DNA from 4 places in the Vibrio sp. 10N.261.51.F12 genome. Region 1 is predicted to be linked to each of the others. Evidence: predicted binding sites of a transcription regulator. Region 1 holds the regulator's gene; each other region holds the start of a gene.
The links. The regulator PurR, encoded in region 1, represses purine synthesis genes. The targets are predictions, from matches to a motif close to TNANGNAAACGTTTNCNTNA.

Region 1 (8,194 bases):
TGCCATCTGAGTTTGAGGCTTGTGGGCTAAACCAGTTGTACAGTATGGCCTACGGCACCTTGCCTATCATTCGGAAGGTTGGCGGACTCAAAGATACAGTGATTGATTTTGATGATAACCCATCAGAAGCTACTGGCTTTGGTTTCGAAGAGCCGTGTCATGATGCGTTGCTTATTGTGTTGCAAAGGGCGCTGCTTTTTTATCTACAACAACCAGATGAAATGCATAATATCCAACTAAGAGCGATGCGTCGCGACTTCAGTTGGTTAGAGTCAGCAAAAGAATACAATAAAATGTATGAGATAGCGCTGCATCAACATTAATTTCGTTCCAACTCGAAAAGGCGACCTCAGGTCGCCTTTTTTATTTCCTGCCTATTTTTTCCGTTGCTTTTGTCAAGGACCGCTCTAGCTGGTTAACACTTCGAAATAATTTTCAAATAAATTATGTGCAGTTTTTAACAGCCGTTCCGTGAATTGTGATACCGTAATGCTCATCGCCATTACCTAAAAGATCCTATGTCAGAGAATCTACTGTTTCATAAAACTTACGCACATCCTACGAGCAAAGAGTGGGTGGTGTTTGTACATGGTGCGGGTGGAAGTTCCTCGATTTGGTTTAAACAAATCAGAGCCTACAGAGAGCACTTTAATCTGCTGTTTGTCGATCTACGTGGGCATGGTAAGTCAAACGAGTTGATTAAAGATATTATGGCAAGTGGCTACACGTTTAAAAGTGTGACTATTGATATTCTTAAAGTGCTCGATCACCTTAAAATTCAATCGGCACACTTTGTTGGTATGTCACTTGGCACAATTATCGTCCGTAATATTGCTGAACTGGCCTCACCTCGAGTTCGTTCTATGGTGTTAGGGGGCGCTGTAACACGGTTTAATACCCGCTCACAGTTGCTTGTGAACCTAGGGAATTGGAGTAAGCATATTATCCCTTATATGTGGTTATATCGCTTATTCGCCTATATTGTTATGCCTCAGCGTGGACAAAAAGAATCTCGTCTTTTATTTGTGCGAGAAGCGAAGAAGCTGTGCCAGAAAGAATTTAAGAGATGGTACACGCTAACAACAGAGGTTAATCCACTTCATCGTTATTTCAAGGATAAAGAACTTCCTATTCCAACATTGTATTTAATGGGGGATAAAGACTATATGTTCATCCACCCAGTAAAAGAAATGGTAGCAGAGCATGAATCGAGCCGCTTGCTTGAAATTGAAAACTGCGGGCATGTCTGTAATGTCGAAAGACCAGATGAATTTAATAAACACTCCATCGCGTTTATTAAATCGGTACAATAAAATAACCCTAAGTACTTTAATTGATGGTTAAGTGCTAACCGTTGAGTGCTAAGTGCTAAGTGCTAAGTGCTAAGTGCTAAGTGCTGACAGTTCCAGCATGCTCCAAACTGCGCTTCATTGAGCTCATTGCATTGTGGGCAGTGCCAGCTAACTTGGTCGCGATTGTTCTCTTGTTGTTGCACCGCTAAGATTAACGATTTAGCTTTCGCTTCTTGGGACACTTCGTGTAACCAGATGTAAGGTAGGGAGCTTTCGTCAAAAGGCACTTCGCCTCTCAATCCAAATACCCCCTCGCCACGTACCTCACACTGAACCCCTTCGGCAAACAGTTGCTGTTGCATGATATGTGTTTCGGTAGGATTATTACCTATGTATATCTTCATTTAGTCTGTACCTGGGGTGATTTTGAAAACCGAGCCATCGCCCATTTCGTGATTAAAGGAAATAACCCTAACAATGCAAAGGAAGCGAGAACAGCGGGTGATACTATGCCTGATAAACTGTCAATACTGGCGAGTTGGGTGCCTGCATTAAGGTAAACCGCGGTACCCGGTAGCATACCAAGTTGGCTGACCAAATAGTATTTTGAAACACGAATTGGGGTTAGCCCCATGAGTAGGTTAATTAGAAAAAATGGGAAAATAGGGATGAGCCTCAAAGAAAAAAGGTAAAACGCGCCATCCTTTTCAACGCCCTTGTTGATCGTCGCCAGTTTACCGCCGAACCGCTTTTGTACCCAATCACGTAGAAGAAAACGACTGCTAAGAAAAGCGAGCGTAGCGCCAATAGTACTTGCAAAAGAGACCAGCAATAAGCTCACCCAAAAACCAAATAACGCGGCGCCCAACAAAGTGACGACAGCGGCGCCTGGGACAGAGAAGGCGGTGATGGTGATATACAGAAAGAAATAGGTAAGCGCGGCAACCAAAAAATTATTGTCAATATAAGTGGCAAGCGCTGCCTGTTGTGCCTTGGCATTTTCTAAGGTCAGGTATTGTCCAAACTCTACGCCTAGAAAAACAATAACGGCAACAAATCCTAAGCCCAATAACAATTTTTTACTCATGTCCTACTCCATGTCGATAATGCATCTTTAGTATAAGACACGAACATCGGAATTTAACTTTCAAACAGATAAAAAAAAATCAGCTAATGGGCTGATTTTTTTATAAGTAAGAGAGAGCAAGTACTAATTGATATGATTGGCTAGCTCGTCGCGCTTGGCTTGTGGAATCACAGACCAGTGAGTACCATTAATCGCACCTTCTAACGCCCAAAGTAATTCGAGACCGACACTTGTCGAGTGTGTTTTTTGAATGGCCTTGAAGGCTTCAACGGATCCATGCTCTTGAAGTGAGTTCACCGATTCTATCCCCGCTTTTTTGAGCATGCGCTCTGTTGCAAGACGTAAATTCGGGAGATCTTTTAATCGGGTTGGTTTGCAGTCAGATTGTTTTACTTTTTCATCTTTTGCGTAATCCAACGCTGAGCGTGCGTAGCTCAATATTATTTCACTGTCATCCCAGCTATCTTCAGGTAGGGCAAAATATTTTGTCACTACTGGAAATCCGCGCTTTTTATAAACGTAAGGTTTGAAGCCGTTTTGCTTGAATGTCGCGACGGTTGTTGGGTTAGTTCTGATGTGTAATTTACTGTTCACTGCTAATGCAAACATCGTATCGTCAACAAAAATGCCAAATCCACCGAACATAGAGCGGGATTTGACTTTTCCAAGTTGAGCGAACAACTGCATCGAATTTTTTAATATTGGATTGTCCATATTTGTCTTTTCTCGGTGTTATTTGATTGTGTCACCAAAATCAGGTCCGAGAGTGTAGCAAACAGGCATCAATTCCTTGTTAAATTAAAAACAAGAATTCAGTGTCCTTTGCCATCGGTAACCCCGCTACCTACCATAAATGGTTTAGGCCGGAGGCTTTGCGTCCCAACTTTTCAGATGGTTTGCCCTGTGCGTGACTTTGTTAGAATAAAGAAAAAATGCGCTAATCTGCATTGAGATATAACTAAAGTGTGATGTTGCTTCAAAAATTAGACGGGTATTTGTGCTTAAGAGGTAACATAAACTAACAATAAGGCGTATAAAATCTGGGAACAAGATCAAAAAAAAGCGCCTAACTAGGCGCCTTTGTCATTTTTTTGTCAGGTTTTTGACAGAGTGGCGTTCAATTATCTCGGGGTGCATCTCAAATATACGTTTGTCATGACCTTTATCTTTTATGCGTTCTAGCAAAATCTCAAAGGCGTTCTTTCCGACACGACGTTTCGGTTGGTGAACCGTCGTCAGTGGTGGAGAAAAATACTCAGCAAGCTCAATGTTATCGTAACCAATCACAGAGATATCTTCTGGTACGTTCAAACCGAGTTGTTGTAAACGACTCATTAGGCCTAACGCCATCGTATCGTTAAAGCAGAACACGGCGCTTGGTCGTTCTTCCATTGCGGCAATACGATTCGCTGCGATGACCGCTGTGTCACACTCAAAGTTACCTTCAAATATACGGTCTTCTTTCATTTCGATGCCGGCTTCTGATAGCGCACGCTTGTAACCAATAATGCGTTCTTGGCACACCGCTTTTTCTAGGTGACCGCTCAAACATGCGATGTCCGTATGACCTTTATCAATTAGGTATTTTGTGGCGAGATAACCACCTTCCTCCGAATTATCAATGATCTTATCTGCTTGCGAGCTCTCAGGACCCCAGTCCATGATCACTTTAGGAATATCGGAGTGACGATCAAGCATGCTAAGAAGCTCTTCTGTGAGATCTGAACACATAACGAGAATACCGTCGACGCGCTTCTCTGCTAGCATCCGAATGTAATCTCTCTGCTTTTCATACACGCCACCAGTGTTACACAGAATTAATGTGTAACCTTGACGATAGCAATAGCTTTCAACGCCATCGATAACCTCGGAGAAGAATAAGTTCGTTGATTGTGTAACCAACATACCGATGGTTTTTGTTGAGTTACATTTTAAGCTTCGCGCAACGGCGCTTGGCGCGTAATTGAGTTCTTCTACGGCGGCGTTGACTTTTTCTTGTGTGGCTTCGGCAACAAAACGTGTTTTGTTAATAACGTGAGACACAGTAGTAGTTGAAACGCCAGCTAGACGGGCGACATCTTTGATTGTTGCCATAGCTTTATCCTATTAGTAACGGCTTTTGCGTATGGTCAGCAAAAACGTCGTTGCGGTAATGCAGCTTTGTTTAATTAAAAAAGCGCTTTGGTGTATGGAATGCGTACCGAGTAAGTGAACCTAGTGAAACATTGGATTCCAATTGTGGGTTAGCTATTCACCTGACAAGGACATAATAGCTAAAGATAGGAAAGCATGGGGCACTAAAATTTGGTTTTCGCATTGAAACGGCGGATTGTAATGCTAGTCGGTGACTCTAGCAACGTTTCAACCGACAAATTTGATGATAAATTAAAATTAATATGGGGTAACACCGCCACCTTGATTGATAGCGGTGTCTGCATCGGTTACTCAGCAGTTAAATAGTTAAGGTCTAACTGACAAAATGCAATGAGGAGTGTTGCTACCGCGGCGTAAAATCCAAATACATCATACTCTTTACATTTTTTTTCGAATTGAGGCAGCCATGTCATCAGGTGCTGATTAAGGTAATCAGCTTGCTCTAATAATGCGTTGTTGATGTGCGCCTCGGACTCCAGTTCATTAGAACGAATAATAAGGTTGCCGAGAAAGTCCAACTCTATCGCGAGGTGATCGGCTGGCTCATTTAAGTCTTCAGAGACGGCGACATTGTGTTTTTTTAACAGCTCGGTCATGTCATTAGCCGGTTTATCATTGAGAAGACCTGATTCACCTATGTACATTGAGGCATAAGGTAATGCGCCATGCTTATCTGATTTAAGAAATAGGTCACAAAAATCTGCGGATAGCTCAAGTTGGGCGTCTTCTCGAGTCTGTAATCGGTTCAAGCCATCAATGAGTGTATTGATCGGCGCTTCGAGTGATGGGTTTTCACCGAGACCGCTCAAAAAAGAACGTATTTCGACACTGTGATATTTATCCAGTTCTTGTTGAGTGAGCTCTTTGGCAAATAGGCTAGAAAGCCACCAGTATATCTCTGCACGTTGTTCATTAAATGCTTTCAATTCTTGCATCTTGTTCTCTCCAAAAGTCTTGCCCTTATTTTAGACAATAAAAATGAACAGCAGTAAGGGCAATAATGAAAAAAATCGAACGTTTATGAAGATAAATGAATAAAAGAGCGGTTGATGGTTTTAAAGCGACACCAGATGGGCAAGGTTCTGATTGCATATAGTGGATAAAAAGTGTTCTTGTCTTGAATCAATAAAAGCACGACTTTCTACACAATACCGTAATGTCCGCTAGAATTGTGACTAATTATGAATAGAATGGCTTCGGTCATAGATAGAATAGAAACGGTGAATATGAGTTATCACGTATTAGTAGTTGAAGATGATGTCGTTACGCGTAGCAAGTTGTCTGGTTACTTTGAGAGTGAAGGCTATTTAGTAAGCGAGGCTGAAAGCGGTGAAGAGATGCGACAAGTATTGCAGTCTTCCAGTGTCGACCTTGTCATGCTTGATATCAATCTTCCTGGTGAAGATGGTCTGATGTTAACTCGAGAGTTACGTAGCCAGTCTGATATCGGTATTATATTGGTAACAGGTCGTACTGATAGTATTGATCGGATCGTTGGCCTAGAAATGGGCGCAGATGACTATGTAACGAAACCGTTTGAATTAAGAGAATTATTGGTCAGAGTTAAAAACTTACTGTGGCGTATTGCTCAAGCTCGTAAGCAGCCCTTAATATCACAAAGTGCCGAGAACGAGCATGTTGTGCACTTTGGGGAGTGGTTATTCGATAAACAGCGCCGCTCATTAAGTTGCAATGGTGAACCAGTCAAACTGACAAAAGCCGAGTATGAGCTTTTAGTCGCGTTATCTACTTACCCTAATCAAGTTCTGAGTCGTGAGCGAATCTTGAACATGATCAGTCATCGAGTTGACGCGCCAAATGATCGCACTATTGATGTATTAATCCGACGTATGCGCACTAAAATGGAAGCGGATCCGAAAAACCCACAAATATTCATCACGGTTCATGGTGAAGGATATATGTTTGCGGGTGACTAGCGACTACGTTTAATTTAACGATGTAGGTTGCACTCTTTCACAAAAATAGCGTGTCTCATCATTAAAAAACAGAGCTCCATCGTTAAAAAAGCCAGGCGTTTAACACAGCCTGGCTTTTTTACATCAATGTACTTAGAGCCAGTGCACTTAGAATCAGCGCACTTAGAACCAGCGCACATAGAACCACAGCAATTAGAACCACAGCAATTAGAGCGAGATGATATTATCCCTAGCTAAGGTTGAGCAGATTCTGCGGGTGGGCTAAGGGCCTTGTCAGTGCTGGTATCCAATGGCGTGCCTTCATTTCCCTGTTCACCCTCAACGTTACTCTTTCCTACAACGGTTGCATCGTCGTCACCTTCTAACGTTGAAAGTGGATTATCTTCAGGCGTGAGCTCATCTGTAGACGACACTCCCTCGCTCGCAACCCAGTCACGTAACCTTTGCCATGCCAGCCCCATGGTTTCATGCCAGTATCGCTCTGTTTGTTCGAGGTAGCGAGCTTGCGGGGTATATTTTTGCCATGCTTGCTCAATATCTTTTTGGGCCAAAAAGTTAGTGGGCGCAGGGTAGGGTACTAAGCCTGCAGATTCAAACTCGTACATCGCTCTTTGCATATGACTGGCTGACGTCACAAGAACCAATTTTCTGTTTTTGACAAATGCGGTGGCTTGTCTTGCTTCTTCCCAGGTGTCTTTCGCGGTTTCAAGCAAAATAATCTCGGACTTAGCGACACCAAGTCCCAGTGCGACCTTCGCCATCATTCTTGCGTGGCTGACATCGGTGCCACCTGCGTATCCAGAGAGGATCATTTTTGCACCAGGGTACATACGCATAATTCGTATGCCTTCGCTGAGCCTCATAAGTGAGGTTCGACTAAGCTGCGAAGTCGGAGGCAAATCATCATCAACAGTATGACCCCCACCGAGTACCATGACATAGTCAATCGTTTCGTTGATCGGTAAGAAAGGCTTGTATTGACGCTCTAATGGCATCAATAATCGGCTTGACAAAGGTTGGAAGGCGATGAGAAAAATCCCACAAAGTGATACAAGAATAATCATGCATCCTATTCTGCGCCTTGCAGTAAACATAATAAGCGCGAGTCCCAAAAAACCTAGGATCAGCATAGCTGGCAAAGGCATTAGAAGGGATGACACGATTTTTTTCAGCTCAAACATAAACTAATAGTCCGAAAAAACACCACTTAACGCTAAAAAAGGAGCTTGCCCCTTTATTCCTGTCACTTATATGACAGAATAGCAGTCCGATTGGCTATCTTAACTTAATAAACCGTGATGCAAGACCGTAATTTCGACGATATCGCCCACAAATTTGCAAAAAATATTTACGGCTCAGAGAAGGGAGAAATACGCCAAACTATTGTTTGGGAAGACTTAACCCACGCTCTTGCCGTGTTGGATGATACTAGAAAAACACTGCAAATATTAGATGCAGGTGGTGGATTAGGGCAAGTTTCGCAAAGGCTTGCGGCGAGGGGCCATCATGTCACCTTATGTGACCTATCGTCCGAGATGCTGAAACTTGCGAAATCTGACGTAGATAAAAAGGGTCTTCAGGCACAGTATCGCTGGGTCCACAGTGCGGTCCAAGATATTGATGAGCAGTTAGAAGGCCCCGTCGACCTCGTGTTGTTTCACGCCGTTATGGAATGGTTAGCTGACCCTAAATCAGCGCTTAAAACCGTATTAAGGCAAGTCAAA
Region 2 (8,194 bases), on a different contig from region 1:
CTCGTGTCTTGACTAATGACCCTAAAGTGAAGCCTGACACGCGTCAAAAAGTTGAAGCTGTGATCGCTGAGCATGGTTATGTACCGTCAAAATCGGCGCAATCGATGAGAAGCGGCGGTAATCAGAAAGTCGTAGGTGTTATTATTTCTCGTCTTGACTCACCTTCGGAAAACAAAGCCGTCAGTGGCATGCTCAACGTTTTATATGGTGCGGGATATGATGTAGTGATCATGGAAAGTCAATTTGATCCTTTGAAAACCAATGAGCATTTGAATGTATTGCGTAAACGTAATGTCGACGGTGTGATTGTTTTTGGATTTACGGCTTTGGATGTTGAAGCCGTGAGCGGCTGGCAATCAAGAGCGGTCGTGATTGCGATGGACACCGATCTCGTTTCCTCTATCAACTACGATAACCAAGGGCTGATACGTTCCGTCCTCGATAAACTGTCTACCGATGGGTTGTCGCGTCTCGCGTTTATTGGTGTTGATCCCACCGATAAAACGACCGGTCTTGCTCGTCTTAAGGCTTACCAAGCATGGTGTGAAGAGCGCAATATCGATCCTCGCTTTGAAACCGGTGCGTTGCATCACGATAGCGCCTACCATTTGGTCGATAAAGTACTGAGTGAATCCTTACAAGCCATCGTATGTGCGAGTGATACATTGGCTTTGGGGACCGTCAAACGCCTGCAAGAATTGGGGCGAGAAGATATCTTAGTGACGGGTATCGGTGGAAATGAACTCCTTTCTTTTCTATTCCCTAAAATATACAGCATTGATCCTGGTTACCTTCAGGCTGGAAAAAAAGCCGCTAATCTATTGATTCGTCAGTTATCGGGAGACGATTCTATTCAACACCTAATGCAAGAAGCGGTTTAATTCTTCGTTTTCCTCGGTATCGAGTTCACGCCATTTATTCACGAATTATTATTTATAACGTTAGTAATGTGCGTTAAATATGAACAAACTTTGTGATCACGTTCAATTAATGGGAATGTTCCCATTCACATCTTTGCGCTGTGTTGGCACACTGCATTGGCTTGGTGGTGGGAATGTTCCCATGGCGAGGCGATATACTATAATTTATTAGAGATGAGCGGATCCTCGTCTCAATTATCAGAAAAGGTCTGCATACGATGAGTCATATAGCCAAGCAAGATGTTGCTGCCATCATCGACGGTGTTGGTGGAAAAGAAAACATTGCCAGCGTGAGCCACTGTTTAACTCGCCTTCGCTTCGTTTTAAATGATACCGACAAAGCGAACAAGGCGGCACTAGAACAACTGAAGCTTGTAAAAGGTTGTTTTACAAACGCAGGACAATTTCAGGTTGTAATTGGTACTGAGGTTGATGAGGTTTATAAAGTGCTTATTAGCATGACCGGTAAAAGTGAATCCTCAAAAGATGAGGCCAAGGTAGCAGCGCGCACCAATATGAACATCGTAGAGCGTGGTATTTCTCACCTTGCCGAAATCTTTGTGCCACTTTTGCCTGCAATTATCACTGGCGGCTTGATTCTAGGGTTTCGTAATGTAATCGGCGATATTCGAATGTTTGATGGCCAAACATTAACGGAAATCAGCCAGTTCTGGGCAACGGTGCACTCGTTCTTATGGTTGATTGGTGAGGCGATTTTCTTCTTTCTACCTGTTGGCGTGTGTTGGTCCACGGTTAAGAAGCTTGGTGGCACCCCTATTTTGGGGATTACCTTAGGGATTACGTTGGTGTCCCCGCAACTCATGAATGCCTATCTTATTGGTAAGGAAGTACCTGAAGTCTGGGATTTTGGTCTTTTTGTTATTGAAAAGGTGGGTTATCAAGCTCAGGTTATTCCTGCGATGTTGGCCGGTGTTGCGTTGGCTTTTATTGAAACCAATTTAAAACGTATTGTTCCGAGCTATCTCTACCTTGTTGTTGTGCCGTTTGTATCAATCATCTTATCGGTTGTTCTTGCCCATGCTTTTATCGGCCCTTTTGGTCGCGTATTAGGTGATGGTGTGGCCTTTGCTGCTAAAGCGGCAATGACAGGCGATTTTGCGGTCATTGGTGCGATTGTGTTTGGTTTTTTCTACGCACCTTTAGTGATTACAGGTATTCATCACACGACTAATGCCGTTGACTTACAGCTAATGCAAGAGCTTGGTGGTACCCCAATTTGGCCTCTAATCGCACTATCTAATATCGCTCAAGCATCGGCGGTTGTCGGCATCATTATGATTAGTAAACGCGAAGGAGAACGTGATATTTCCGTTCCTGCGGCCATTTCAGCTTACCTTGGGGTAACGGAACCGGCCATGTACGGTATCAACCTGAAATATAAATTCCCAATGCTCAGTGCCATGATCGGCAGCGCGGCGGCGGCGGCTATTTGTGGTAGTGCAGGTGTGATGGCAAACGGTATTGGTGTCGGTGGTCTACCGGGAATCCTTTCAATTCAACCCCAGTATTGGACTATTTATCTTATCGCAATGCTGGTGGCGATGGTGGTTCCAATCATGCTCACATTGTTCATGTATAAGCGCGCACAATCAAAAGGTGAGCTAGAGCTAGCCAGTGCGTAACCCTTAAGAGGTTCATGGCAATGAACCTCTGCTTTTCTTTTTTTAATGTGTAAGTGAGATAACGCTGATGGGTTTACAAACTCAACAAGAATGGTGGAAAACGGCCACTATTTACCAAATCTACCCGAAGAGTTTTTGTGATAGCGGTTCGACGGGAGTCGGGGACATTAAGGGCATTACCTCTAAATTGGATTATTTGGCGACACTAGGCGTGGACGCGATTTGGCTCACGCCTATCTATGCCTCTCCCATGGTTGATAATGGCTATGACATTTCTGATTATTACTCGATTAACCCCGACTTTGGCAGCATGGCCGACTTTGATGAGTTGCTAGCGCAAGCCCATCAAAGAGGGATCCGACTCGTCATGGATATTGTGGTGAATCATACGTCGACTGAGCACAAATGGTTTCAATCAGCCTTAGGGGATAAAAGCAGCCCGTATCGTGATTACTACATCTGGAAACCCGGTAAAAATCAGGCTGCACCCAATAACTGGCAATCGAAATTTGGCGGTTCAGCATGGAAGCTGGATGAACAAACCAATGAGTACTTTCTTCACTTATTTGCTGAAGAGCAGGCTGATCTTAACTGGGAAAACCCTGCGGTTAGAAATGAAGTGAAGCAAGTGATCGAGTTTTGGGCCCAAAAAGGTGTCGATGGATTCCGTTTAGATGTCATTAATCTTATCTCCAAACAGCAAGCGTTTATGGATGATGCTGCGGGGGATGGCCGTCGATTTTATACTGATGGTCCTCGGGTGCATGAATACCTTCAAGAAATTAGCAGCGCCGTTTTCCAAAAATATGGCTCAGTGACCGTCGGTGAGATGTCATCGACAACCTTAGAACACTGCCAGCAATACAGCGCGACAAATGGTAAAGAACTCTCTATGGTCTTTAATTTTCACCATCTGAAAGTGGATTACCCTGATGGTGAAAAATGGCGGCTTGCGCCATTCGATTTTATTGAATTGAAGAAGATTTTTAACCATTGGCAAACTGGGTTGCACAATCAAGGGTGGGGCGCATTGTTTTGGTGTAACCATGACCAGCCGAGAGTGGTTAGCCGTCTTGGGGATGATGAGCACTATCGAGTCGAGTCGGCGAAGATGTTGGCCGCATCCGTTCATATGATGCAAGGTACGCCATATATCTATCAGGGCGAAGAAATTGGCATGACCAACCCAAGGTTCTCTGAGTTATCACAATATCGAGACGTGGAAAGCCTCAATATGTATAAGGTGATGAAGGAAACAGGTGAATTAAATCACGATGAGATTATGGCTATTCTTCAGCAGAAATCACGTGACAACTCACGCACGCCTATGCAGTGGAGTGACAAAGCTAATGCTGAATTTTCGACAGGGACGCCTTGGATTGAGGTCGCAAGTAACTATCCTGATATCAACGCAAAGACAGCGCTTGCCGATAAGCATTCGGTGTTTTATTTCTACCAACAGTTAATCGCATTGCGAAAAGAGTTATCAGTGATTACGGATGGTCGTTATGTGGATTTGTACCCAATGCATGGTCAGGTACATGGTTACCTAAGAGAAAACGAGGACAGCCAATTGCTTTGTTTGAATAACTACTATGCAGAAGAGGTGCAGGTGTCGCTAGCCGAGCAATTTAATGGTCGGAAGGGTACGGTTGTGATTAGTAATTATGAGCAAGAGGAAGTGGTGAGGCTCACGAATATTGTGACTCTCAAGCCATACCAAACCATGGCGATTTTATTGCATTGATAGAAACGGTATGAATACCGTTTTCTTGTCATTCATGACTCAATAGCACGTAACAATAAGCCCCTCTTCGGAGGGGCTTATTGTTATTGATTTCGAATTTGTTACTGATTTCAAATTTGCTACTGATGTCTAATCTGCGTCATGCTAGCCGTACGTGACGACATAGCGTGTGGGTTTGTGATTCATGGCTAGTACAATATTGAGTACTACGGCGCCAATAATTGACACCAATATAACCGGTGGAGCAACGAAGAAACAAGACGCGAGTAAAATGGTGCAGTCGATGGCTAATTGTGTTTTGCCAACTGATATCCCAAAGCGCTCTTGTACGAACAAGCACAGTACGTTGAATCCGCCAAGGCTTGAGCGATGGCGGAATAAAATGAGCATACCTAAGCCCATCAACAACCCACCTGCTATTGCGCAATACACCGTATTAATGTGGTCCACTGAGACAACATGATGCATATTGTCAGCAAATATGGAAACCAATGCACCAGAGATAGCACTACTTAACGCAAAGCGCTTGCCAAAGCGGCGCCAAGCCAACAGATAAAATGGACTATTGGCGGCAAAATACAGCATACCAAAGGAAACCGGCAAAAACTGGCTCAATAACAATGCAAGGCCGGTTGTACCACCAGTAAGTAGTTGAGCAGATTGTAAGAAGAATATGCCTTGAGCCACAATAAAGGTGCCCGTCAAAATGGCTATCCAGTCTTCTTTTAGTGAGTGTTTTTCCATCAGGTTAAAAGTCTTCCAATAACAATTCGCGGCAATAATAATAAAAAGGTGACCATTTCGATAGCTTGGGTGTGAAATTTGCGGTAAACCTATGTAATTCAATTTTTACACACTGTAAAACGAATTATTGACACTTTAGATTACCTCTACGGCTATTTTCACTTGGTACATGATGTAATCTAACGTTCACTATGAAAAAACTGCATGAAAAAGATCCATTTTTTTCTTTATGACCTAGATCAAATTATGTATCATGCGATTCATCAAATGTGGTGACGAAAACGTTTGCTTTTGGTCATTGTGTGGTTTTTTTGAAACTTTCAGTACAATCTGAGTCAGGAGATACAGATGCTAAAGCGTGATATGAACATCGCTGATTACGATGCGGAACTATTTGCAGCCATTCAAGAAGAAACTCTTCGTCAAGAAGAGCACATTGAGCTTATCGCTTCGGAAAACTACACCAGTCCTCGCGTGATGGAAGCGCAAGGCACTCAATTAACCAACAAGTATGCAGAAGGCTACCCAGGCAAGCGCTACTACGGTGGTTGTGAGTATGTCGATAAAGCAGAAACACTGGCGATTAATCGTGCCTGTGAGCTTTTTGGCTGTGAGTATGCAAACGTTCAGCCGCACTCTGGCTCTCAAGCTAACAGTGCTGTTTACATGGCGCTTTTAAATCCGGGTGATACCGTTTTAGGCATGAGCCTAGCACACGGCGGTCACTTGACTCATGGCTCTCCAGTAAACTTCTCTGGTAAGCACTACAACGTGATTCCTTACGGTATTGATGAAGCGGGTCAAATCAACTACGACGAAATGGAGCAGTTGGCGGTTGAGCACAAACCGAAAATGATCATTGGTGGTTTCTCTGCTTACTCTCAAATCGTTGATTGGGCACGTATGCGTGAAATCGCGGACAAAGTTGGCGCGTACTTCTTTGTTGATATGGCTCACGTAGCGGGTCTTATCGCGGCAGGTGTTTACCCAACACCGGTTCCACATGCTCATGTTGTTACCACTACCACGCATAAAACACTTGCAGGTCCACGTGGCGGTTTGATTCTTTCAAATGCTGGTGAAGACATGTACAAAAAACTGAACTCAGCGGTTTTCCCTGGTGGTCAGGGCGGTCCTTTAATGCACGTAATCGCAGGTAAAGCGGTGGCATTTAAAGAAGCGATGGAGCCAGAATTTAAAGCGTACCAACAACGTGTTGTTGATAATGCCAAAGCGATGGTTGCGCAATTCCAAGAGCGCGGCTACAAAATCGTATCTAACTCAACAGAGAACCATTTGTTCCTTGTTGACCTGATTGATAAAGACATCACCGGTAAAGAAGCGGATGCGGCTTTGGGTTCTGCTAACATTACGGTTAACAAAAACTCGGTACCGAATGACCCACGTAGCCCATTTGTAACGTCTGGTATCCGTATTGGTACGCCAGCGATCACTCGCCGTGGCTTTAGTGAAGCTGATGCAAAAGAGTTGGCTAACTGGATGTCAGATGTTCTTGATAACATCGGTAACGAAGACGTAGTAGCAGCAACAAAAGCGAAGGTTCTAGAAATCTGCAAACGCCTACCTGTTTACGCGTAATTCGATGTTTAATGCCTTGCAGCGCAAGGCATTAACGTAAAAAAGCGAGCTAATTAGCTCGCTTTTTTTATGTCTGGAATTTACAGCCTGGCGTTACTTATTGATATTGAGTAATGTTCCAGATTTACACTTGAAGGAATAGTATTTACGACTCTCGTTAAATTGCCCCAGACCTTCACCGTTACAGTAATCAATATTGATGTCTCGCATGATTTCGAGGGTCTTTTCACTATTCATAGAGAATTTAGCGCCATCTTTACATACGACTCTTACACGGCCATCGTCGCTGACAGAATAGAGATTGACTTCGGTGTTACATAACTCGAAGGAGGCCTCTAAATAGTTGTCTTGCTGGGAGTTTTGAGCACAACCTGCAATGAGTGTGGCGGCAATGATCGGTAAACCTATTTTAAGCAGTTTCATGCTTACATCCTTGAATGGCTGATGTTTTTCATTAAGCCTACCTAAAAATGGCGAAAATGCGAGTGCGAGATGGTCATGTTGCATGTTTTTCTCAAAAAAAACACGGATAGCGCATCGCCAATCCGTGTTTCTTGTATCGAGCGCTGGTGATCGTCGATTACTTAATTTCAACGCCTTTTGCTTGTAGATCAGCGTGATAAGAAGAGCGCACGAACGGACCGCATGCCGCATGCGTAAAGCCAAGATCAAGTGCGATTTCTTTTAGCTCATCAAACTCTGAAGGCGGAACGTAGCGTTCAACGGGTAAATGGTGGCGACTCGGTGCAAGGTACTGGCCTAGAGTCAGCATGGTGACACCGTGGGCGCGAAGATCTTTAAGTACCTGTACTATCTCTTCTTTTGTCTCACCTAGGCCCATCATCACCCCAGATTTAGTGGGTACGTCAGGGTGCATGGCTTTGAATTTCTCTAGGAGCTGTAGAGACCACTTGTAGTTCGCTCCTGGGCGAGCCTTGCGATAGAGTCTAGGTGCTGTTTCTAGGTTGTGGTTGAAGACATCTGGCGGGTTGTCTTTTAATGCTTCTAGAGCCACATCCATACGTCCGCGGAAATCGGGTACGAGTGTTTCAATGCGAATCTCTGGGTTTAATGCGCGAATCTCACGCGTACAATTCGCAAAATGGTCAGCACCACCATCACGTAAGTCATCGCGGTCAACAGAGGTAACGACAACATACTTGAGCTTCATGTCTTTGATGGTTTGAGCAAGCTTTTGAGGCTCATTGGATTCAGGTGCATTTGGGCGACCATGGGCAACATCACAAAATGGACAGCGGCGTGTACAAATTGCGCCAAGAATCATAAACGTTGCAGTACCGTGGTTAAAGCACTCCGCAAGGTTTGGGCAGGAAGCTTCTTCACAAACAGAGTGAAGATTATTCTTACGCATCGCCTTTTTGATCTCTTGGATGCGTTGGCTATCAGACGGTAGTTTGATCTTCATCCATTCTGGTTTGCGTAGTACTTCTTTTTGCTCTTCCGGCATGTTCTTTACCGGAATGAGTGCCATTTTATCTGCGTCGCGATACTTGACGCCTTTTTCCATTTGTATAGGTTTG
Region 3 (8,194 bases), on a different contig from region 1:
TTACCCACCGATGGGCTACGTGAACAGTTCGAAGCCAATTTTTTTGGTTGGCATGAATTAGTGAGACTCGTCTTGCCAGCCATGCGCCAGCATAACGAAGGCCGAATTATTCAAAACAGCTCTGTGCTAGGTTTTGCCGCCATGAGATATCGTGGTGCTTATAACGCCTCCAAGTTTGCTATCGAAGGGTGGACGGATACCCTTCGCTTAGAGCTGCATCCGTCAAACATTAGTATTGCTTTGATAGAGCCAGGCCCTATTGAAACTCAATTTAGAACCAATGCCAAAGTCGCCTTTCTCAAATGGATCAATATCGAAAAAAGCGTTCATAAACTTGAGTACCAGCAACAGCTTCAGCGCTTATCTGACACAACATCCAACAACCAATTTGTGTTACCACCAGAAGCTTGCCTTGCACCTCTTATTCATGCACTTGAGTCTGCAACCCCCAAACTTCGCTACCGAGTCACCACACCAACAAAGATCTTTGCCCTATTAAAAAGAACACTTCCAGGCAAGTGGCTTGATCCTATCTTGCGAAAAGCTGCATAGAAATCGTTCATTTGTAATTTTAATGTCACAAAGTATCGATATATTACTCAATATAGTCTGATTACCGTACACCACGTTACGATGACTATCCTATAGGATCAATTAAGATCCAATAGCTCGCAGCAATTAATCTGGATATAACAATATGACGTTAAATCAGCTTAACTGGCTCGCTGTGGGTATGACACTTGCTTATTTTGTCTGGTTTTAAACACCCTTAGCTGCCAAACCATTGAACTCCACAAACACCGCACGAATAGTGCGGTGTTTTGGTTTCTGCTCGTCACGGCTAAATTGCATGATGACCTTGAATTTATCCCCTTTCATACCAATCTTGCTTATAGAATTAACGTGAAAACAAACAAGGATTATTTGATGCAAGCACCGTACATTGTTGACCTGAACGAGCAAAACTTCCGCCAAGTGCTAGAAGGCTCAATGACCACGCCGGTACTCATTCATTTTTGGGCGCCGATGAGTGAAGAAAGCGTGCAAATGATTCCATCATTGAAAGCGTTAACCGAGCAATACAATGGGGCTTACACGCTGGCGTTATTAAACTGTGAAGAGCAGCAAGCCATTGCGGGCCAATTTGGTGTACAAGCCCTACCGACGATTGCATTATTTGTTAATGGTCAGCCTGTCGACGGACTCGGTGGCCCTCAGCCTCTTGAAGCCATCACCGCAATGCTCACTAAGCATCTCCCAAGCCAAGATGAATTAACGGCGCAAAAGGCATTGGAGCTAACTCAGCAAGGTGAACATGAAGAAGCACTGACACTGTTTGCTACCTTGTCAGAAGACTTTCAAAACAAAGGTGAGATTAAACTTGCCCGCGCCAACAGTTTGTTAGAAACCAATCAGTTTGACTTAGCCGAAACCATGCTCAATAGTATTCCACTCGAATACAAAGACAATTACTACAAAACCTTAGTCTCCAAACTAGAGCTGCATAAACAAGCAGCGGATAGCCCAGAGATCCAATCGCTTGAAGCTGCGCTTGAGACAACACCTGACGATCTAAAGGTTGTTGTAGAGCTTGCACTTGCGTATCACCAAGTCAGCCGTGATGAAGAAGCCTTAGAGCTCCTGTGGAGTCACGTTCGAGCCGATCTCAATGCGCTGGATGGTGAACTGAAAAAAACCTTTATGGATATCTTGTCTGCGTTAGGTCAAGGCAACCCTATTGCGAGTCAATACCGCCGACAGCTGTACTCACTGCTGTACTAATCACGCCCCTGCCTGTTAAAGCGAATAGGGAGGATTGCCCTCCCTGTTTATTAAACGTCTGATATTATTTACAATTACATCTAATCGCTAGATACACTCCAATACACTATTCTATTTGCGCTGGCTGCTATACTGATCCAAAATGGATTAAATTTCATACAAGGAGTGCTGTCATGGCGATTGACGCAATGATTACAATTGGTGGTTTTATTCTGGTCGCGATCGTATTTTTGGTCGCAGGTGTCAAAACGGTTTCCCAAGGTGATAACTGGACCGTTGAGCGATTTGGGCGTTACACCCACACCTTAAAGCCTGGCTTAAACCTCATTATTCCGTTCGTAGACTCCATCGGCAACAAGGTCAACATGATGGAACGCGTGTTGGACATTCCACCGCAAGAAGTCATCAGTAAAGACAACGCTAACGTAGTCATTGATGCCGTCTGTTTCGTCCAGGTCATTGATGCGCCTAAGGCTGCTTATGAGATCACCGACCTTGAGCATGCGATCCGCAACCTCACCCTAACAAATATGCGTACGGTTCTTGGCTCGATGGAGCTTGATGAAATGCTCAGCCAGCGCGACTCTATTAATACCAAGTTACTGGCTATTGTTGATGACGCAACAAACTCATGGGGCGTCAAAGTCACTCGTATCGAAATTCGTGATGTACAGCCACCAGCCGATCTTACCGCTGCAATGAATGCTCAGATGAAAGCAGAACGTAATAAACGCGCCGAAGTACTTGAGGCTGAAGGGGTGAGACAAGCTCAGATTTTAAGAGCCGAAGGCCACAAGCAATCTGAGATCTTAAAAGCTGAAGGGGAAAAACAAGCGGCTATACTTCAAGCAGAAGCGCGAGAAAGAGCAGCAGAAGCGGAAGCTAAAGCGACTGAGATGGTTTCAAACGCGATTGCGCAAGGTGATATGCAGGCAATCAATTACTTTATTGCCCAAGGCTACACCGATGCGATCAAATCCATTGGTCAAGCTGAAAATGGTAAAATCATTATGTTACCGCTTGAGGCCACTGGCTTGATGGGCTCTGTTGCTGGCATCGCTGAAATGTTTAATCAATCAAAAGCCGATAACAAGGATAACGCGTGATTGAATTACTAAACCAAGTTAACTACTGGCACTGGCTCGCTTTCGGGCTCTTGTTGCTGTGTGGTGAGCTACTTGGCACTGCTGGATACCTATTGTGGCTTGGCATTTCTGCCATGCTCGTTGGTATCCTTGTCGCCTTCTTACCGATCAGTTGGCAACTCCAGTGGGTGAGCTTTGGTGTCTTTTCTCTGGTGCTCACTTGGTTGTGGTGGCGCAAGCAACATAAAACCGATCGTCATTCAGACAACAGCCGAGACCTTAATCAAAAAGACAAACAATTGATTGGTCAAACCGCAGTATTAGATCAAGATATTGCCAAAGGGAAGTGCCGAATTAGACTCGGAGATACCTCTTGGAGCGCATACAGTGACGAACCTATCGCCTCAGGGTCGCTGGTGCGCGTCATTGATGTTGATGGCATCACATTATTAATTGAAAAAGCCGAATAGCCCTACCGATAAATAGATAATGCCGACAATGCTATCTTAAGCAGCGTTCAAGACGCTGCTTATTTCTTTTCTCTTGCCTGAAAATCAAACACCTTTCCTTTGGCGATTAAGGCATTGAGCGTGCGACCAAGACAGCTGTTCTTGGTCATTTTATTGTGCGCACTCACCAACCCCTTCCGATCGATTTTCATCACCTGCTTACCATCCATACTTCGATAAAATACGACTCGGTTTTGGTCTTGATACTCAGCAAATAACGTTATGGCTCCATTGCGATAAGGCTGACCAACTTCACACACCACCACATCAGGGAAATCTGGAAAGGCTTCACCGTAGCAGTACGGCCCCAAAAATAACAAACCCAATAAGCACCACTTTCTCACGTCGCTCTCCACTATTACACGCCACAATTATCCATCGCTATTAGACTAGTAAACTGTTATTAGATTAGTAAAATTTGTTCGAGAATTGGCGAAACAAACGAAAAAAACCTCTAATCAGCGATCAGAGGTTTTTCGTTGTCTATACAGTGATGTCTTTCATGTACAAACTGCCTAATACGTATTATCGATGACTACCCGAGATTAGCGGTTATCGTCGTTATTACGCTTATGCTTAGGTACATAGTTAAGAATGGATACCGGTACGGGGTGACGCGGCTCAAACCCTTCTATTTCGACACGCTCTAATAAGTGCCCTAGACGGCTTTCAATCATGCACAGATTCTTAAAGTTATCTCTCGATACCAGTGACAACGCTTCACCAGCCGCTTCGGCACGGCCTGTACGACCGATACGGTGAACGTATTCATCGGCAGGGAATGGCAAATCGTAGTTGATAACAATCGGCAGGTTTTCGATATCGATACCACGCGCCGCCACACCCGTCGAAACCAAATACTGAATATCACCGGCCTTAAAGTCTTCAATGAGCTTTTGGCGTACTTTTTGGTTACGCCCACTATGAAAGGCTTCTGCGGCAATGCCACGCTTCTCTAATTGACTCACCAATTTCGCGGCACCATGCTTGGTTTCGATAAAAATCAGCGCTTGCGACCAGCTGTTTTCCGTCAACAAATGGCTTAGCAATGACGATTTGATGTCTTTATCCACCGTCACAATCCATTGCTTGATGTTACCTTTAGATGCGCTGTGTTTGGCAATACTGATCTCTGACGGATTATCAATCGCGCTTCGTGCAAGCTCGCGTACCGGATTAGACAGTGTGGCTGAGAATAATAAGGTTTGCGCGTTTTCAGGAACACGAGCGATGATCTTATTAATGGCTTCAATAAAGCCCATATCAAGCATCTTATCGGCTTCATCTAACACCAGACATTCAACTTCATCCAGGTGTATTGCATGTTGTCCATATAAGTCGAGCAAACGACCCGGTGTCGCCACAACAATGTCGACACCCTCAATTAACGCTTGTTTCTGCGGAGCATAATCCACGCCGCCATACATCGCCATCGACTTAAGAGACAGCTCTTGACCGTAGGTTTCAATGCTTTGATGAACCTGCTGAGCAAGCTCACGTGTAGGCGTCAATATCAACGCACGAGCGCGCTTTTTACGCTGTGTCTCACCACGGCTCAGTTTTTCTAAAATCGGCAGGACAAAGCTCGCCGTTTTACCGGTGCCGGTTTGCGCCGCCGCAAGAAGGTTATCGCCATTTAAAATGATAGGAATGGCTTTAGTCTGAATCGTGGTTGGCTTGTCATAACCCACCTTTTCAATCGCATTCAGTAGTGGGGTACTGAGCCCAAGCTTGGTAAACGGCATAAAAGAGTCTCTCATAGTGTCGATGACGCGCTAACAATAACGCGTGATGAATGACGCGCAATAAGATGGTGATAGTGTAGCAGATACATTATATATCGTAGAAAAAGCAAAACCCCTGATAACTCAATGAGCTATCAGGGGTTTCTAAATAGTTGGCGCGCCCTGTAGGATTCGAACCTACGACCACATCCTTAGAAGGGACGTGCTCTATCCAGCTGAGCTAAGGGCGCGCTACAGGGAAAGGATTATACGAGATGAACTCGGTAAATCAATGGCTTTCTTACTCTTTGTGATTCAAATGCCCAAAAAAAATACAACCTGTAGGTGGAAGATGAGATTTTAAACGAAGCAAACGTTTGCTTTCTGGCTTTTGAAATACTTTTCTGGGACAATGCACACAAAAATAACAGCCAATTAACTTTCTCAAGGAAAATTATGACTGCTCAAAACATCGATGGGAAACTGATCTCTCAAACTGTCCGCTCTGAAGTCGCAGCTCGAGTTAAAGCTCGTACAGACGCAGGCCTAAGAGCGCCCGGCCTAGCGGTTGTCCTTGTGGGTGAAGATCCTGCTTCTCAAGTTTACGTGGGAAGCAAACGCCGAGCTTGTGAAGAAGTCGGATTTGTCTCGAAATCTTTTGATCTTCCTGCAACCGCGAAGCAAGAAGAATTATTAGCCTTGATTGATACGCTAAATAACGACCCAGAAGTCGACGGTATTTTGGTGCAGTTACCACTTCCTGCTGGCATTGATGACACTCGCGTCCTAGAGCGTATTATCCCAGAGAAAGACGTAGACGGCTTCCACCCATACAATGTCGGCCGCCTAGCACAACGTATGCCTAAGCTTCGCTCTTGCACACCAAAAGGCATCATCACCCTATTGGATCGCTACAATATCCAAATGCGTGGCAAACATGCCGTTGTGGTTGGTGCATCAAATATTGTTGGTCGCCCAATGACCCTTGAACTATTACTTGCAGGCTGTACCACAACCACATGTCATCGCTTCACTAAAGATCTAGAAGGGCATGTTCGTCAGGCTGATATTGTTGTGGTTGCCGTTGGTAAGCCTAACTTTATTCCAGGTAACTGGATCAAAAAAGGGGCCGTCGTGGTCGATGTCGGCATCAATCGCATGGACGATGGCAAACTTGTCGGCGATGTCGAATACGACGTAGCTAGAACAAACGCGAGCTTTATCACGCCGGTACCAGGTGGTGTGGGTCCGATGACTGTCGCTAGCCTGATTGAGAATACAATGATCGCTTGTGAGCAGTTCCACACCAGTAAAAAATAGCCAAGCGTTGTACTAATAAAGTAAAAAAGAGTGCGGGTTATTATACTACCTAAGACCTGCACTCTCTTGAGCAATGCTCAGCACTCACTTCCTCCCCCCCTGAAAACCTATCTATTCCTCTTTTCATGCTCATGACACTTCTACTAACATGCGAAACCCCATTTCACACCAAATTCATTAACCTAAGCTTTTTTTGCTCAAGAAGATAAAGCTCAGTACCTAGTGCAAACCATAATCAGTGCTGTGAATATAATCCGCGTGGTGAATCAATAATAAAGCCGTGTTAGCGCCATAAGAACACAAATTCAATCACCGACGGGATGACCTCTTTCCCTGTATTTATAGCGGCATTTATTTCAATCTGGTCATTTTATCTACATATTTGTTTCGCTGTAGTCACATCTAATTGTCACCAAGCCATACAACACTAAGGATGTTACTTTAATTAATAGGACATCACGTATGCCTGCTTTTATGTCACAAAGCGTGAAAGCGTTTTTGTTTTCTAGTGATTCGAAACCGAGTCGATTCACGAACACTGAAACGCTCTATACCCCTACATTTAAAGACAAAGTCACTACCCTACGTTCTTACCTGAATATCGATAACCTTCTCAATATCCATGCGCCCAACATTCCAATAGACTCCCTTTCCCAACACGACATTGACCAAGAGAAACAAGACTGTGTCTTTCGGCTCGGCCACTCAACCGTATTGATGAAGCTAGACGGGAAAATCTTGTTAACAGACCCAGTAATGACTGAGCGAGCTTCCCCACTCGATTGGGCTGGTCCCAAGCGATGCCATGCATTGCCTATTTCTATCGCGGATCTTCCAACCATCGACATCTGCATGATTAGCCACGATCATTATGATCACTTAGACAAATCAACGATCAAGCAAATTCACCACAAGGTCACCCGCTTTATTGTGCCTGCGCGAGTAGGCGGACACCTCCTCGAATGGGGCGTGCCATCATATAAGGTGACTGAATTTAACTGGTGGCAATCACACACCATCGGCACTATCCGTTTTGTTTTTGCTCCGGCCCAGCATTTTTCTGGTCGGTCGTACAAAGCGCGAGACACCTCGCTATGGGGGAGTTGGATCATTCAAGCATCAGGCGCAAATATTTATTTCAGTGGCGACTCTGGCTACTTTAGCGGCTTCAAAGACATTGGCGATCGGTTTGGCCCCTTTGATCTTACCCTCATGGAAACCGGTGCCTATGACGAAAAGTGGGCGAGTATCCATATGTTTCCAGAGCAAAGTGTACAGGCACATTTGGATGTCAAAGGTCGCTACATGCTACCCATCCACAACTCAACCTTCGACTTGTCTTACCACGCCTGGAATGAACCACTTAAACGCGCCCAACAAGAAGCTAAACGACAAGGCATTAACATGATTTGTCCGAAGATTGGCGCTAAGATCGTCCTATCCGAGTTAGGGATAGCCCCAACACCCGGGACGTGGTGGGAATCGTAATCTTACTCATCACCTATCATGAGGTTTCACCAAAAGATAAGTTCGAGTTAGCCGTGATGGTTCACAGTGAACGGCATGACTCTACGTGGTGTATGGCATTCGGTCATAGCCTATGGCGTATAACGATAGTACTTATAAATCAAGGCAATAATTCAAATTGACTCTCAATTTTCACGTCGGGAATGTTTGACAATTGCCATCTTTTACCTTGGTCACAGTATTGCGCTTTGTACATAGTTAACACTAGGGCAAATAGGAATACTCATTCAATCACGAGGAAAAAGGT
Region 4 (8,194 bases), on a different contig from region 1:
GCTTTTGTCATCGCACGAAAAAGTGGTCGTTTTTGGAAACTTCGCGATAAAATCTTTGATGACGAGTTGAAGTCATAGCATTCAGCTTCTATTCATATTGAAAACATTATACTTTGCATTACAGTAACCATTAACTCTTCTGATAGGTGCTTAACATGACCATTAAACCAAAAGGATCATTTTTGAACTCCCAACTGCCCTTAATCGCGCTATCTTTTATATTGATACTGCCGGCAACCGTTCATGCCGAGTTTTTCTCTGACTCACCTAATGGCCATGAGCTCGTTCAAGATGTCCCTCTTGGTGACGCTCGAATTGAATTTGATGAAGACCAAGATGAGGTGTACGAAGCGGTACAAGATGGCTTAATCCGGCCATTTTCAGAATTATTCGCCACCGTCGAGAATGATCTGAACGGGCGAGTAATCAAAGTCGAGCTCGAAGAAGACGATAATGAGTGGACCTACGAATTAAAACTTATGCACGAACAAGATGTTATTCAGGTTGAGTACAACGCGACCACATTGGAGCTAATGGAAATAAAAGGCCATAATCTTCAAAGAGTGATAAAAAAATAGGCGCGTCAAACCATATATCGGCCGTTCAACATAACGATAAGTCATCATAAGTTTATGACGAGATACCGAAGAGATTATAATAATGAAAATTCTTGTAGTGGAAGATGACCCTAAATTGGGTGAACAAATTTTAGCAACGCTCGAGAGTGCCGAATGGGTGCCTGAACTCGCACAAGATGGCATTGATGCACTTTACCGTGCAACATCCGAAGAATGGGACGTTATTGTCCTAGACTTAGGATTACCGAAAATCGATGGGTTAACCGTTCTTAAAGGCATTCGTGACGAGAATATCAATACCCCTGTGGTGATATTGAGCGCACGCGACACCCTAAGCCAACGAGTGGAAGGGTTGAACGCTGGTGCAGATGATTACTTAACCAAACCATTTGAGATGATCGAACTTATCGCACGCATTCGAGCTCAACTGCGCCGAGCATCAGGAAACGCCTCTCCCATCGTACAGATGGGCGATCTAAGCTTGGATACGCGATCGTCAAAAGTCATGTGGCAAGGTCAGGCCGTAAGCCTTACGGCGCTTGAATACAAAGTCGTTGCGTATTTTGTTCATAACGCGGATAAAGTCATTTCTCGCACTGAGCTAGTCGAGCATATTTATAAACAAGATTTTGACCGTGATTCAAATACGGTTGAAGTGTTTATTGGACGCATCCGCAAAAAGATATCACCGAAAATTATTAAAACAGTACGAGGTCTTGGATACCAACTCAATGCCTAAACAAGACATTGTTCCTTCTCGAGCTTCATCACTGAAGGCTGGGTTTAAAAAACTCAGCCTTAAAACCCGATTACTTCTTGCAGCGTCGTTGTGGCTGTCGGTAATAACCATCGCAGCGGGTGTCATCATCCCAGGCCTGGTTCGTGAGTATCTGGTTCAAGATCTAGAAACACAATTGGGACGCTCTATGGATGAAATTGCGGCCAACTTAGAAACAGATAAGCAAGGTCGCCTAGTTTTGTCGTCACGCCTTTCTGACCCTAGATTTAACCAACCTTATAGTGGATTGTATTGGCACATCAAAACCCCTGCCGATACGCTACGGTCTCGCTCACTTTGGGACAAAGATATATCGCAAAAAGAGCGCGCACACGCGTCTTCTTATTTTGGCGCGCGTGATGAGCGCCTTGTCGCGATAAAAAGAACGGTGTTTCTTCCAGATATAAGTGACGGTGTCACTATTATTGTCGCACAAGACGAAGATCCTATAGACAAAGCACTGCACACCTTAACAAACCAAGTATGGGTGATACTCGGCATTATGATGCTAGGCCTTCTCAGCCTCGTTGTCGCGCAAGTTAGCTGGTCACTCCGCCCACTTAACAAGATGCAAAAAGAGCTACAAATGTTGCGAAACGGTGAGCGTCAATCCTTAGACGAGCAATATCCAAAAGAGATCGCACCATTAGTGAATGACCTCAACGCATTGATTTTCCATTATCAAGAGTTACTCGCCAGAGCAAGAAACCACGCGGGTAATTTATCTCACGCACTAAAAACTCCGTTGTCCATCTTGAAAAACGAGCAAGCGAACCTAGACGAAGCCGATAGAAATAAACTGGCGCCCGCCCTACTTCAAATTCAATCACAGATTGATTACCACTTAGGCCGAGCACGTATGGCCGGTGCAATGAACATCCTATCGGTGAAAGCAAACCCAAGTGAGCGCGTAGACGCAATGTCTTTGGCGTTTGATAAGGTTTACGCACAGCGAGAAATTGCGCTTATTAACGAATTGGACCCCGACTTGTTCGTCGCGGTTGAAAAGACTGACCTCGACGAAATGCTGGGTAACTTAATAGAAAACGCATACAAGTGGGGAGAAAGCCTCATACGGGTTCACTCTCTCGCACTGGATAACGACGCCATTCAAATCATCATCGAAGATGACGGTGTCGGCATCCCAGAGGCACAATGCCAAGATGTGATAAAACGCGGTGTACGTCTAGATGAAACCACTCCGGGTACAGGTCTAGGGCTAAACATCGTCAGTGAAATGGCTCATGGTTATCGTGGCGATCTTGTTCTTTCTTTAAGCAAATTGGGTGGTTTAAAAGCAACGCTGACGTTAAGAGCAGTAAAGGATTAAAAAATCTATAGATATCACTCCGAATCTATTGCTCAGACTACTATTGAATGTTAGTATCCGCGCTCGTTTTGAGAGTATCTTTGATGCTTTTTTAACGATATATGTTCTAACTAGGTCGCTAAGATTAGAACGGCATTTATTAATTTTACTAATTGAGAGTAAATACTATGAAATTCGAAGCAGTAGTACGTACTGAACTAGGTAAGGGTGCGAGCCGCCGCCTACGTCACGCTGGCAAATTCCCAGCAATCATCTACGGTGGTGAAGCAGCACCTATCTCTATCGCGCTTACGCACGATGAAGTGATCAACCAAATGGACAAGCCTGAGTTCTACGAAGCAATCACTCTATTGATTGACGGCGCAGAAGTTAAGGTTAAGCCGCAAGACGTTCAACGTCACGCGTACAAGCCAAAGGTTGAGCACATGGACTTCATCCGTATCTAATTTCCTACCAAGGAATTAGTTGGATAAATCCAACCTTTTGCATAAAAAGATTCTCAGTCTTACCAACTAAGTAATCTAAAGAAATTCGAAACCCCGATGCTACCAACATCGGGGTTTCACCGTTTCTGAGCCCTCAAAAACGTCTAAAATCTCGCGCAATACACTGAAACTAATCAACCCTCCTCTACCCCACTTTGATCCCAACCTTGCTTGGGCGTATTAAGGGTGGACGAAAGATGAATTTATACAGTAATTTTTCTAATGGAAACCTTAGGAGTATTGCTAGCCAAATTCAACTAGGAGAAAACTGAGGGATCTTGACGGGATAAGTACCAATCGATTCTGTCATGCTCTTAAGTTTTATTAAAAATACCCAGCCAATTGACTGGGTATTAAAACTAAATTGATGTCGTTAAGATTTAAATCGCCCAACCGCCCGCATAGAAAGCCACTAAGACGATGGTAATTAAGACAATGCCAAGGTTAAGCTTCTTCCATTCGCCAGAGAACAGACGCCCTACAACGAGACATAAGAAACCTAGCATTATTCCTGTCACAATGTTTCCAGTAAGCACGATGAATACCGCACAAACCAAGCCTGATAATGCATCGACCGAGTCATCAAAATTCAGTTTACGAACATTACCTAGCATTAGTAGGCCCACGTACATTAACGCTGGCGCAGTCGCGTATGCAGGAACTAAATAGCTAATAGGTGCAAGGAATAACAAAAATAAGAATAAAACCCCCACTACTACCGCAGTAAGACCTGTTTTACCACCAGCAGCCGTACCTGCAGCAGACTCGATATAAACGGCTGCTGGAGCACCGCCCACGGCGCCAGAAACAATACTCGACACAGAATCAGAGGTGAGCGCTTTACCACCATCAATAATGTTGCCATCTTTATCAAGAAGATTGGCTTGACCCGCCACCGCTCGAATGGTCCCGGTTGCGTCAAAGATTGCTGTCATCACCAATGCTAATACACTTGGTAATACAATCGGATTGAGTGCCCCCATAATGTCCATCGTCCCCATCAAAGAATTCTCACCACCAATGCTCGGTAATGCAAAAAAGCCCTGATATTGCACAGCAGGATCAAAAATAAGACCAAACACAGAAATCGCAACGATGACAAAGAGTATCCCACCAGGAACCTGGCGCTTCTCTAATCCAAAAATAGCCGCAAGGCCCAACATGGACATAATGACTGGAAAAGAAGTGAACTCACCTAACGTAACAGGCAGACCTTCTACCGGGTTTTTGATGACTAGACCAACACCACTCGCTGCGATTAATAGCAAGAATAAACCAATGCCAATGCCCGTACCGTGAGCGATACCTTCAGGAAGATTGGTTAAAATCCATTGTCGAACACCAGTGACGGTAATCGCGGTAAAAATAACCCCCATCAAGAACACGGCGCCTAGCGCGACGGGTATCGAAATGCCCTGCCCTAAAACCAAACTAAACGCGGTAAATGCCGTTAGTGAGATAGCACAACCAATCGCCATTGGTAGGTTAGCCCAAAAGCCCATCAGCATAGAACCAAACGCAGCCACTAAACACGTTGCAATGAATACCGACCCTTGGTCAAAACCCGCTACGCCAAGCATACTTGGTACGACGATAACCGAATACACCATCGCCAAAAATGTCGTTAAGCCCGCAACAACCTCACGACGAACGTTACTTCCGCGTTTGGAAATCAAAAAGAAGTTATCGAGCCAACTGCCTGTTGCAGCGGATGTATTCTCACTCATGGTTATTCCTCATTGTTGTTGGACAACCGTTCATCAAATGGTCGCTCAACAAGATATTAGTAAAAATTTAAGTGGCGAGAAAATACAGGTAAACGTTTGCGTGTGCAATAGGTAGAATCGAAGGTTTCATGTTTGGTAAGACAAATAAAGACTTTCAGCTCGAAAACATAAATCGAAAGACCTATCATTCAATCAAAGAAAGATACATAACCCATTAATATTATAGGTTTTTACCAATTTTCATAAACACTATCGATGAAGAGGCTTAATTCGCCACCATATTCACAGCGACGACCAACATCAGAACTGTAAATCACTGCTTAATCGTTGAAGCGGGCAGATAATGAGTGGCTTGGGCGCTGAAAGGGGCAGTACACTAAGATGTACTTACAATACCCAATAGCATCGGTAAATAGACAATCCCAGCAAAGCCATCTGTTAATGCAAACTCACGGCCACCTAAACTGGCGTACCCTATCGACCCTCCACCGATGCTTAATCGTCCTGCTAAAAACCAACGCCACGTCTTAAAAGTGCACGTTAATAAATTAATATCAGCATTTCACTCACCTTTATTTATCTCTGAGTAATTCATGGGCTTAAGCCACAATATAAATATGGTTAAATTCTTTTTTAACCTTATTAATATCACCTCTACTCAATCGCAATACCAAGAATTATTTATCATGAATATTCTTCATGTTGAATGTGAAGTAAAACCATTTTTCATCATGCTGTTATATCCGTATAAAAACGTTAAGCACAAGGGAAAATATCGAACGGAAATAAAACCTTTAAGTGAACGTCAAAACTTACTCAACGGAGTTTGTACGACCTCATTATAAATGCTCACTCAGATCTTAACGTACTTTTCATTAAGATCATTCGAGACAATAAGACAACAATTTTAGGTACTAGATAACCATGACTACAGAATTCGACTTTACCATTAAGAGCATTTGTCTCGATGAGCATTATCAACCTTCAGACAATACTCGCATCACAACTAACTTTGCCAATCTGGCTAGAGGTGATAGCCGCCAAGAGAATCTGCGTAACGCATTGACGATGATCAATAACAGTTTCAATGCATTAGCTCATTGGGATAACCCTAATGGTGAGCGATATTCTGTTGAACTTGACATCATTTCAGTCGATATAGACATTGAAGGGTCCGGTCAGGCTTTTCCTTCCATTGAAGTATTGAAGACGAATATTATCGACCATAATACTAACGAGCGTATTGAAGGGATATTAGGTAATAATTTTTCTTCTTATGTACGAGATTATGATTTTAGTGTCCTGCTCCTTGAGCATAATAAAGACCAACCACACTTTAGTATCCCAGAAGACTTTGGTGATTTGCATGGCAAATTATTTAATTGCTTTGTCAACTCACCTACATATAAAAAGCACTTTAATAAGCCGCCAGTAATATGCCTAAGTGTTTCTGACAACAAAACTTATTACCGTACTGACAATCAGCACCCTGTACTAGGGTTTGAATATCAGCCAAATGACACCTCGTTAACCGAGCAGTATTTTAAAAAAATGGGATTGCAAGTTCGTTACTTCATGCCATCAAATAGCGTTGCACCGCTGGCTTTCTATTTCTTTGGTGATCTGCTTAATGATTACACCAATCTTGAACTCATCAGTACGGTCAGCACGATGGGTACATTCCAAAAAATCTACCGACCTGAGATTTATAATGCGAATGCGGCGGCTGGGCAATGCTATCAACCCAACCTGAAGAATGCCGATCACTCCGTTACTCAGATTATTTATGACCGAGAAGAACGCGGCCAGTTGGCGATTGCTCAGGGAAAATTTGCCGAAGAACACTTTATTAAGCCCTATAACCTTGTTCTTGAACAATGGTCTGCTCAGTACTTTCTTTAATGTCCCCAAATACAAACAGGCTTGATTATGAAAAGACTATTACCCACGTCAACCGCAGGCAGTTTGCCAAAACCGTCTTGGCTTGCACAACCTGAAACACTGTGGTCACCATGGAAGTTACAGGGTGACGAATTAATCGATGGTAAACACGACGCTTTGCGCGTGTCTTTACAAGAACAACAGCAGGCTGGGATTGATATCGTCAGCGATGGGGAGCAAACGCGCCAACACTTTGTGACGACGTTTATTGAACACCTTAACGGCGTAGATTTTGAAAAACGAAAAACCGTTAAAATTCGTGATCGTTATGACGCGAGTGTCCCAACGGTGGTTGGCGCTGTTTCTCGTCAAAAGCCCGTGTTTGTCGACGATGCCAAGCGATTACGCCAACAAACGAAACAACCGATTAAATGGGCGCTGCCAGGTCCAATGACCATGATCGATACGCTTTTTGATGACCACTACAAAAGCCGTGAGAAACTCGCGTGGGAATTTGCCAAAATCCTTAACCAAGAAGCCAAAGAATTAGAAGCTGCGGGTGTGGATATTATTCAATTTGATGAACCAGCCTTTAATGTCTTTTTTGACGAGGTCAACGATTGGGGTATCGCCACGTTAGAACGAGCTATCGAAGGGCTGAAATGTGAAACCGCGGTACATATTTGCTATGGCTATGGCATTAAAGCCAATACCGATTGGAAAAAGACGTTAGGGACAGAGTGGAGACAATATGAAGCCGTGTTTCCTAAGCTGCAACAATCGAATATCGATATTATCTCATTAGAATGCCATAACTCTCATGTTCCAATGGAGCTGCTTGAATTGATTCGAGGTAAGAAAGTCATGGTCGGCGCAATTGATGTCGCCACCGAAACCATTGAGACACCAGAAGAAGTTGCGGAAACTCTACGACAAGCCCTTCAGTTTGTGGATGCAGAAAACCTCTACCCTTGCACGAACTGTGGCATGGCGCCTTTGCCTCGCTCTGTTGCAACAGCAAAGCTCAACGCATTAAGCGCTGGTGCGGCGATTGTTCGAAATGAAATTTTGGCGTAATACTTAATGTCTAACGCCTGATGTCTAGTCGCTAATGGCTAATGGCTAATGGCTAATGGTTATTGCTTAATGGATAACAAACGTGACAACGAGTGAATGAAAAAGGACGCTTGCGCGTCCTTTTTCATTCCACCTCTTCATTCTAGAAGCTTACTTTTATTTTCCACCAATACTCAAGCGAGCAAAGCGTACGTCGGGTGCAAAGAAAGTACGACTGTCGTTGTTCAACTGGATATTCCCCACCGCGTCGACTTCTTGCAACATCTTATAGAAATTGCCCGCGACCGTGATACCTCGCACAGGCTGAATGCGCTGGCCGTCTCGACATAGAAAACCAC

Region 2: the regulator PurR is predicted to act here: its motif matches at 5,328-5,347, upstream of glyA (serine hydroxymethyltransferase).
Region 3: the regulator PurR is predicted to act here: its motif matches at 5,466-5,485, upstream of folD (bifunctional methylenetetrahydrofolate dehydrogenase/methenyltetrahydrofolate cyclohydrolase FolD).
Region 4: the regulator PurR is predicted to act here: its motif matches at 4,983-5,002, upstream of AB4405_RS20390 (NCS2 family permease).

The regions. Positions count from the first base shown of each region.
Region 1 covers NZ_JBFROV010000016.1:251,136-259,329, forward strand. The annotation lists gene glgA (glycogen synthase GlgA) at 1-323, shown strand, start outside; gene AB4405_RS11410 (alpha/beta fold hydrolase) at 519-1,313, shown strand; gene AB4405_RS11415 (DUF2007 domain-containing protein) at 1,376-1,696, opposite strand; gene AB4405_RS11420 (TVP38/TMEM64 family protein) at 1,693-2,379, opposite strand; gene AB4405_RS11425 (TfoX/Sxy family DNA transformation protein) at 2,503-3,093, opposite strand; cyclic di-GMP riboswitch class I at 3,207-3,290, opposite strand; gene purR (HTH-type transcriptional repressor PurR) at 3,463-4,473, opposite strand; gene torD (molecular chaperone TorD) at 4,821-5,468, opposite strand; gene torR (two-component system response regulator TorR) at 5,760-6,470, shown strand; gene elyC (envelope biogenesis factor ElyC) at 6,704-7,651, opposite strand; gene cmoM (tRNA uridine 5-oxyacetic acid(34) methyltransferase CmoM) at 7,766-8,194, shown strand, end outside.
Region 2 covers NZ_JBFROV010000001.1:328,744-336,937, forward strand. The annotation lists gene treR (trehalose operon repressor TreR) at 1-881, shown strand, start outside; gene treB (PTS trehalose transporter subunit IIBC) at 1,139-2,563, shown strand; gene treC (alpha,alpha-phosphotrehalase) at 2,631-4,310, shown strand; gene AB4405_RS01425 (YitT family protein) at 4,455-5,054, opposite strand; gene glyA (serine hydroxymethyltransferase) at 5,403-6,653, shown strand; gene AB4405_RS01435 (hypothetical protein) at 6,747-7,076, opposite strand; gene lipA (lipoyl synthase) at 7,234-8,194, opposite strand, start outside.
Region 3 covers NZ_JBFROV010000028.1:13,093-21,286, reverse strand. The annotation lists gene AB4405_RS16200 (SDR family oxidoreductase) at 1-552, shown strand, start outside; gene AB4405_RS16195 (co-chaperone YbbN) at 928-1,782, shown strand; gene AB4405_RS16190 (SPFH domain-containing protein) at 1,956-2,888, shown strand; gene AB4405_RS16185 (NfeD family protein) at 2,885-3,337, shown strand; gene AB4405_RS16180 (hypothetical protein) at 3,397-3,720, opposite strand; gene AB4405_RS16175 (DEAD/DEAH box helicase) at 3,922-5,121, opposite strand; tRNA gene AB4405_RS16170 (tRNA-Arg) at 5,275-5,351, opposite strand; gene folD (bifunctional methylenetetrahydrofolate dehydrogenase/methenyltetrahydrofolate cyclohydrolase FolD) at 5,557-6,420, shown strand; gene AB4405_RS16160 (MBL fold metallo-hydrolase) at 6,883-7,908, shown strand.
Region 4 covers NZ_JBFROV010000038.1:111,283-119,476, forward strand. The annotation lists gene AB4405_RS20365 (DEAD/DEAH box helicase) at 1-78, shown strand, start outside; gene AB4405_RS20370 (PepSY domain-containing protein) at 156-578, shown strand; gene AB4405_RS20375 (response regulator transcription factor) at 661-1,317, shown strand; gene AB4405_RS20380 (ATP-binding protein) at 1,310-2,686, shown strand; gene rplY (50S ribosomal protein L25) at 2,854-3,132, shown strand; gene AB4405_RS20390 (NCS2 family permease) at 3,552-4,898, opposite strand; partial or broken gene AB4405_RS20395 (sulfite exporter TauE/SafE family protein) at 5,212-5,382, opposite strand; gene AB4405_RS20400 (DUF1852 domain-containing protein) at 5,823-6,800, shown strand; gene AB4405_RS20405 (methionine synthase) at 6,828-7,856, shown strand; gene AB4405_RS20410 (TldD/PmbA family protein) at 8,013-8,194, opposite strand, start outside.